Regions from separate parts of the Paraburkholderia hayleyella genome, predicted to be linked through region 1. Evidence: predicted binding sites of a transcription regulator. Region 1 holds the regulator's gene; the other holds the start of a gene.
What was found. Region 1 encodes sigma-54, which starts transcription at its own class of promoters, with help from an activator protein. Its sites were predicted from a motif close to TGGCANGNAANCTGCTTT; they were not measured.

Region 1 (3,899 bases):
GTTTGATCAATTAGTAAGTAATCGGGGCATTATAGAGCAGCACGGGTATGTGCGGTGCATGACCGACACGATTGCGCTACGGGCCCCGAACGATTTCCAGTTGCAGGGTTCGCCTTCAGACTTCGGACAAGAGGTTTCGCCATAATGAACCGGCACAGACGGCTTGAAAATAACCTGAACTAAAAAATGAATGGCCAATTAAAAACCGCCCAGTGGGGGCGGTTTGATGCAGGCTCGGCTGCGGTGATGCCTGTTTATTGCGGCGGCACTTCGAGTAGCGCAGCTAGCGGCTGATGTTTGATCGCTTCATGCTGGTGGCCTTGCAGGCGATCCTTGTGACGAATGACTTGCCGGTCGAGTTTGTCGATGACCAGATCAATCGCCGCGTACATATCGCTCTCGGCACTTTCGACAAAAATATCTTTGCCTTTCAGATGAAGATTGATTTCAATCTTCTGCCTTTTTTCCTTTTGATTGTCGACCGAGAGGACCACACTGCCATCGATAACCTGATCGAAGTGCCGTAGCACTCTGTCTAGCTTGGCGATCACGTATTCGCGCAACGCAGGCGTTACTTCGAGATGGTGTCCACTGATCTGCAGATTCATAGTGCTTCTCCAAACGATTAGCCGTAGATCCTCATGAGGGCAGCGGTACTCGCTGATTGGGTTGTATTCCAGCCATTGCGGACGGGAATCGGGAATCCGATCAGCCAGCCTGTGCCACCCCAATGGGGTACGGCCGGGAAAATACCCGCCACGGTAAGCAGCGGGCTACAAAGACTTGCGCAGATTGACCGCTGGAATTTTGAGCGTTTCGCGGTATTTGGCCACGGTGCGCCGGGCGACCACGAAACCCTGTTCAGCTAGCAGTTCGGCGATGCGGCTGTCTGAAAGAGGCGTGACAGGGTTTTCTGCTCCTATTAATTGCTTGATGAGTGCGCGAATTGCTGTGGAAGAAGCCGCGCCCCCGGTATCCGTTGAAACGTGTGAGCCGAAGAAGTATTTGAACTCAAGCGTGCCAAAAGGAGTGAGCAGGTACTTACCAGTTGTGACACGGGAAACCGTTGATTCGTGTAGCCCCAGCGTATCAGCAATTTCCCGCAAAACCAAGGGGCGCATGGCGATTTCGCCGTGCAGGAAAAAGCTCTTTTGCCGCTCGACGATGGCTTGCGCCACACGCAGGATCGTGTCGAATCTTTGCTGGATGTTTTTGATCAGCCAGCGGGCTTCCTGAAGCTGTTGACGCAGCGAACCACTGCCGGGATCGCTGCGGTTGTTGCGCAGGATATTGGCGTACAGGTGATTGATGCGCAGCCTGGGCATGATTTCGGGATTGAGTTCCGCTTGCCAGCCTTGGGCCGTCTTGCGAACCAGCACGTCGGGCACGACATAGTCGGCTTCGCTTTTGCCGTACATCGCGCCAGGAAAGGGTTCAAGCGAGCGGATCAGGGCGTGGGCCTCACGCAATGCATCGTCGTCGGCCTTCAGGCGCCGGCGCAGCCGGATGAAATCACGCGCGGCGAGCAGTTCAAGGTGATGCTCGACGATCTCCAGGGCGAGTGTGCGGGTGGGTGAGGCATCGAGCCGTAATAGCTGCAGCTTGAGGCATTCGGATGCGGAGCGCGCTCCGACGCCCGCCGGATCAAAGCTATGCAGCAACGCGAGCGCGGCTTTCAGCTCATCTGCATCGACTTCCAGTTCGTCTGGCAAATCGGCCAGTATTTCTTCAAATGCCGCTATGAGATAGCCATCGTCGTCAAGGGATTCGATCAGAAAGGTGACAAGCGCGCGGTCGCGCGGGCTTGCCTGTGTGACGCACAACTGGGTGTTCAGATGATCGCGCAACGAGGTGCTGGACTCGTGAACCTGAAGCGGTGGCAGATCATCGTCGTCGGACGCGCTGCTGGAGCGGCCATAGTCGTCGAGATTCCATTGGCTGGTGTCCGCGCTGTTGTCAGCCGCGAGGCCGTTGTATTCGTCAACGCCCTGGGGCTCTCCGGCTTCGCTGTTGGTGTTCGTGCTGGAAGGGGACGATGTATGGCTGGCCGACTCGGGCTCGGCGTTGCCGCGAGTCTGTGTCACAAGCGAGCCATCCGCTGCTACGCGTAATGGGCTGGCGATCCAGTCGTCTTCGTTTTCGAGCAGCGGGTTTTGCGCAATCGCCATAGCGACTTCCTGCTGTAGCTCAAGCGTAGATAACTGAAGCAGCCGGATGGACTGCTGCAGTTGGGGAGTCAGCGCAAGATGCTGCGAGAGGCGGAGTTGGAGGCTAGCTTTCATGGCGAATTGAGACTCATTGTAATGAGTTTGCCAAGTCCGCGATACCTGCGGCAGCCGTAAAAAGACGGGCCGTACTTAGGGTTTGGGATGATCCGGACACGGGTTGCGACGACTTGCCGCAGCCGTGCCGAATGCGCTGCCGACGCCCGCAGCGGTGTTGCGCAGCGCTGGGCTACATGCGGAAATGCTCACCCAGATAGACGCGCCGTACGTTCTCGTTTTCGATGATCTCGTCCGGCGCGCCTGCGGCCAGCACGCTGCCATCGCTAATGATGTAGGCGTGATCGCAGATGCCGAGAGTCTCACGCACGTTGTGATCGGTGATGAGTACGCCGATATTGCGCTGTTTCAGGAATTTGACGATTTTCTGAATTTCCAGCACGGCGATCGGATCGACACCGGCGAACGGTTCGTCGAGCAAGATAAAGCTCGGATTCGTGGCCAGAGCACGCGCTATTTCGACTCGGCGGCGCTCTCCTCCTGAGAGCGAGAGCGCAGGGTTGTCGCGCAGGTGAGCGATTTGCAGTTCGTCGAGCAAGGCTTCGGCGCGCGCGGTGATGGCGTCTTTGGAGAGCCGCTTGCCGTTATCTTCGTGTTGCAGTTCGAGTACCGCGCGGATGTTGTCTTCAACCGTCAGCTTGCGAAACACCGAAGCTTCCTGCGGCAAATACGACAGGCCAAGCGACGCGCGCTTATATATAGGCAGCAGGCTAATGGACTTGCCGTCCAGATCGATGTCGCCGCCGTCGAGCGGCACCAGCCCGACGATCATGTAAAACGACGTCGTTTTACCTGCGCCGTTCGGCCCCAGCAGGCCGACGACTTCGCCGCTTTTCACACTGAGCGAGACGTCCTTGACGACCGTGCGGGAACCATAACGTTTTTTCAGGTTGCGCACGACCAGCGAACTGCTCGTGCCTGCAGGCTTGCGATGGGGAAGCGGGGTGTTCACGGCGAGGTGGATCCTTGGCCCTGCAACTGGCGCGAGGGCGTGAGCGTGACGGGGGCGCCATTGAGCGGGGCGGGACCGCCATTGCGCGGCGAGAGCATCGCGCGTACCCGGCCATTGGGGTTGCCCGGCCCGACGACATCCTTGCCCGCGCGGGCGGTGTAGAAATCGTTCTGGCCATCATAAGTAATGACGCTGCCGTGGACCTGGTCCATCAGCGTCGACAGCCCTTGCAGGCGGCGCACGGTGGCACGGGTGGTCAACGTGGTGAGATCGCGCTTGCCATCGTAATCAATGCGTTCCGCGTCACCTTCGATGTATTCGTTAACGCCGTCGCGTTTCTGGCGGAAATAAGCGAGATTTTTGCCGCTCGACGTGCTGGTGGCGTACTGGTAGCCCTGAGGATCTTGCGAGACTTCGACGCGATCACCCTTGATCAGGATCGTGCCTTTGGTCGCCACCACATGCCCGGTGAAGATGTTGATCTGTTTCAGATCGTCATAGGTCATGTTGTCCGCTTCAACATTGAGCGGCTTGTCCTTGTCAGCACGTTCGGCCTGCGCAAGTGACGCAAGACCACCGAGCAGCAGCGCGATCAGTGCCGTCGCCGCGGCGCGAGGCGCACATGCGCGGCGAGGAGGGCTGGCAGCTAAAGGGAGGGATGAATT
Region 2 (3,899 bases), 690 kb from region 1:
GGTATGACCTGGCCGGCTTTCGACTTCGATCAGGCCATCGTGTTGCTGGACGAAGGTCTGTGCCAGCGTCAGCCCCAGGCCACTGCCCTCTTCACGGCCCGATACCAGCGGGAAAAAAATCCGCTCGCGGATGTCCTCGGCAATGCCGGGGCCGTTATCGATCACTCGCAAATCCAGTGCCAGTTTGCGCAACCGCCGGGCGATCGTGACCTTGCGCGCGATGCGCGTGCGCAGTTCAATGCGCGCGGTGCCCTGCCCGATCTGTTCGCGCAGCGCCTCGGCGGCGTTGCGCACAATATTGAGCAAGGCCGCAATGAGCTGCTCCTTGTCGCCGCGCAACTCGGGCACGCTCACGTCGTAATCACGCCCGATCGTCAGCCCTTGCGGAAACTCCGCGAGAATCACCGCGCGCACCCGCTCGCACACTTCATGAATGTTCACATCACCGACGATATGCGGATGACGGTGCGGCTCAAGCAAACGGTCCACCAGGGTCTGCAAACGGTCGGCCTCTTTAATCACGACCTGGGTGTACTCGCGCAGCGCCCCGCGCTCGCGCGCATCCAGTTCGAATTCGAGCAACTGCGCGGCCCCGCGAATCCCACCCAGCGGGTTTTTGATCTCATGCGCCAAGTTGCGGATCAGTTGTTTGTTGACGGCCGTCAGATCGTGAATGCGCGCTTCGCGGTCCGTGCGCAAATGCCGCTCGTTCTCGAACAGCTCCAGCAGCACGTAGTCAGGCGCGCTTTCAAGAAACCCGATGACCGCATGCACCGGCAACGGTTCGTGCCCGGGGCGCTCTAGCACCGCGTCGAGATGTGTCGCCTGAAACCGGTGCCCGGCAATCGCCGCGATCATGGCGATCAGTTCATCGGCGTTACTAAAGAGATCGGACCAGGCCAGATGGGCCAGTTGCCGCCGCGACAGCTCCAGCAGCGATTCCGCGGACGGGTTGGCGAACGCCACGCGCAACGTGTGTTTTTCCAGCACCAGCACCACCGTCGGGAATGCCTCGAAGCCCGGCAGCAAACCGGATTCGGCCAGCGCCAGATCGTTCGTGAGCGGCTCGGGCTGGCCACTTTTGCTGTGTTCCAGATTTTTTAGCGCCGCCTTGCGCGTCGGAAGATCCATGGCTTCATTGCTCCCTATCGCGTCCTGCCAGGTATCGCAGGCCAACATCGGCAGGCCAACATCGGCAGGCCAACATCGCAGGCCAACGAAAAAGGGACGGCACCGCCGTCCCTCCTTGCTGTTACGCCATTCATGTCATCTGCCACGGCAGGACAGACACTGCGCTGCCCGCCCTGCGAGAAATAACACCGGCATTGGCATCGACATCGACATCGACATCGACCTTGCCGCTTACAGCGAGTAGTACATCTCGAACTCGATCGGATGCGTCGTCATGCGGAAGCGTTGCAATTCGCCGCCCTTGAGCTCCAGATACGCGTCCAGCATCGAATCGGTGAATACCCCGCCACGTGTGAGGAATTCACGGTCCTTATCGAGCGCGTCGAGCGCCTGGTCGAGCCCAGCGCAAACCGTCGGAATGCGTGCGTCTTCTTCAGGCGGCAGGTCGTACAGGTTTTTGTCGGCGGCTTCGCCCGGGTGGATCCTGTTTTGCACGCCGTCGAGGCCCGCCATCATCAGCGCGGAGAAACACAGGTACGGGTTGGCCATCGGGTCCGGGAAGCGGGTTTCGATGCGGCGACCCTTCGGGTTCGAGACATGCGGAATGCGGATCGAGGCCGAGCGGTTACGCGCCGAATACGCCAGCTTGACCGGCGCTTCGAAGTGCGGCACCAGACGCTTGTACGAGTTCGTCGTCGGGTTCGTGATCGCGTTCAGGGCATGGGCGTGCTTGATGATGCCGCCGATGTAAAACAGCGCGAATTCCGACAGGCCTGCATAGCCGTTGCCCGCGAACAGGTTCTGGCCATCCTTCCAGATCGACTGGTGCACGTGCATGCCCGAACCGTTGTCACCCACGATGGGCTTGGGCATGAACGTCGCGGTTTTGCCATAGGTATGGGCAACGTTATGGATGATGTATTTCATTTGCTGGGTCCAGTCGGCGCGCTGTACCAGCGTCGAAAAGCGCGTGCCGATCTCGTTCTGGCCCTGGCCTGCGACTTCATGGTGATGCACTTCGACGGGAATGCCGATCTGTTCGAGCAGCAGGCACATCTCCGAGCGGATGTCCTGAAACGCATCGACGGGCGCGACCGGAAAATAACCGCCCTTGGCGCCGGGACGGTGGCCCGTATTGCCGCCTTCGAATTCCTTGCCCGACGACCACGGCGCTTCTTCCGAACCGATCTTGACAAAGCAGCCGGACATATCCGTATTCCACTGCACCGAATCGAAAATAAAGAATTCAGGTTCAGGACCAAAGAAGGCCGTGTCACCCAGGCCCGTGCTTTTCAGATAGGCCTCGGCGCGCTTGGCCAGCGAGCGCGGATCGCGCTCATACCCTTTGCCATCGGCGGGTTCGACCACATCGCACGTCAGCACGAGTGTCGCTTCTTCGTAAAACGGGTCGAGAAAAGCCGTATCCGGGTCCGGCACCAGCAGCATGTCCGAAGCTTCGATGCCCTTCCAGCCGGCAATCGAGGAGCCGTCGAAGGCATGGCCGCTTTCGAACTTGTCGTCGTCGAAGGCCGATACCGGCACCGAAACGTGCTGTTCTTTACCGCGTGTATCGGTGAAACGGAAGTCGACAAATTTGACGTCTTCGTCCTTGACGAGCTGCATGACGTCAGCCACGGATTTACTCATAACCTTTTCTCCTGATTAACGAATTCGGAATTCGGCGGATGGGCCGCCGCTTCAAGCGGGCTTAAAGCACCGGAGCACCCTGGCAGCGAGGCCTGGCAACATGCGGTGAACCGGTCACGTGGAACTATTAAGCATCATCCGTGCCATGCAGCTCGATCCGAGCGCCACATGGCAGGCATGACGCGCGCTTGCACCAGCATCGTGCAAACCAGAAGATGCCGTTGATCCCGCTCATGGTTTTGGTGCGCGGGGAGCATTTTGCACCGATATGGCACATCTGACGCGCTCAACATGCTGGCCATGCCAAAATTCTTCGTCGCGGGCAGCGCGCTAGAATGCCGTTTTGCCGTTACAGGAGGCAAGCGCCATGAGTACGCTCGAACAGCTCTATGCAGAGGCCGGCAAGCGCCGCGCCAGCAACCAGTTGCCCTATGCGGGGGCGCTCTCGCCGGCTGAGGCTTTCGAGCTCTTGCAGCTCGATCCCGAGGCGCGGCTGGTCGATGTGCGCACCCGCGCCGAACTGGACTGGGTGGGACGTCCGGTTGTTGGCGACGGGCAATATCTTCATCTCGAATGGATCCGCTACCCCGGTGGCGCACCCAATGAGGCATTCATCGGACAATTATGCGAGGCGCTCACGCCAGATACCCCGCTGCTGCTGCTGTGCCGCAGCGCGGCGCGCTCGAAGCTGGCGGCGGTGGCGGCCAGCCAGGCGGGATTCAGCCGGGCGTTTGATTTGCTCGAAGGGTTCGAAGGCGACAAGGATAGCCAGGGGCATCGCAAGACCGTTTCGGGATGGTGCTTTCGCGGCTTGCCCTGGATTGGCGCCTGAAACAGGCAAGGCGCGACGGATCAGGCCAGCGCGCCAGAGCGCCTTGAGTTAGGGCTCTAGGGCTCGACAATATCGCCGCCTAGCAGATACACCCCCTCGCGCAGCTTGACGAACGCCGCTGCCACGGCCTCCGGCTCGCCCTTGACGCCGAGGTCGATATGCCGCCGGGCGTAAATCCCGCCACGCTCTGCATCGCCCACGCTGGGCAGGCTGAAAACCCGCACGCCAGCGAAATCGCGCTCGATTTGTTCCATCAGCGGCGTGAGCGTCGATTCGGGCAATTCGAACA

Region 2: the regulator sigma-54 is predicted to act here: its motif matches at 2,907-2,924, upstream of glnA (type I glutamate--ammonia ligase).

The regions. Positions count from the first base shown of each region.
Region 1 is NZ_QPES01000001.1:3,129,716-3,133,614, reverse strand. It holds gene hpf (ribosome hibernation-promoting factor, HPF/YfiA family) at 255-608, opposite strand; gene GH657_RS13775 (RNA polymerase factor sigma-54) at 774-2,282, opposite strand; gene lptB (LPS export ABC transporter ATP-binding protein) at 2,455-3,234, opposite strand; gene lptA (lipopolysaccharide transport periplasmic protein LptA) at 3,231-3,899, opposite strand, start outside.
Region 2 is NZ_QPES01000001.1:2,443,868-2,447,766, forward strand. It holds gene glnL (nitrogen regulation protein NR(II)) at 1-1,131, opposite strand, end outside; gene glnA (type I glutamate--ammonia ligase) at 1,363-2,778, opposite strand; gene GH657_RS10810 (rhodanese-like domain-containing protein) at 3,146-3,610, shown strand; gene GH657_RS10815 (competence/damage-inducible protein A) at 3,667-3,899, opposite strand, start outside.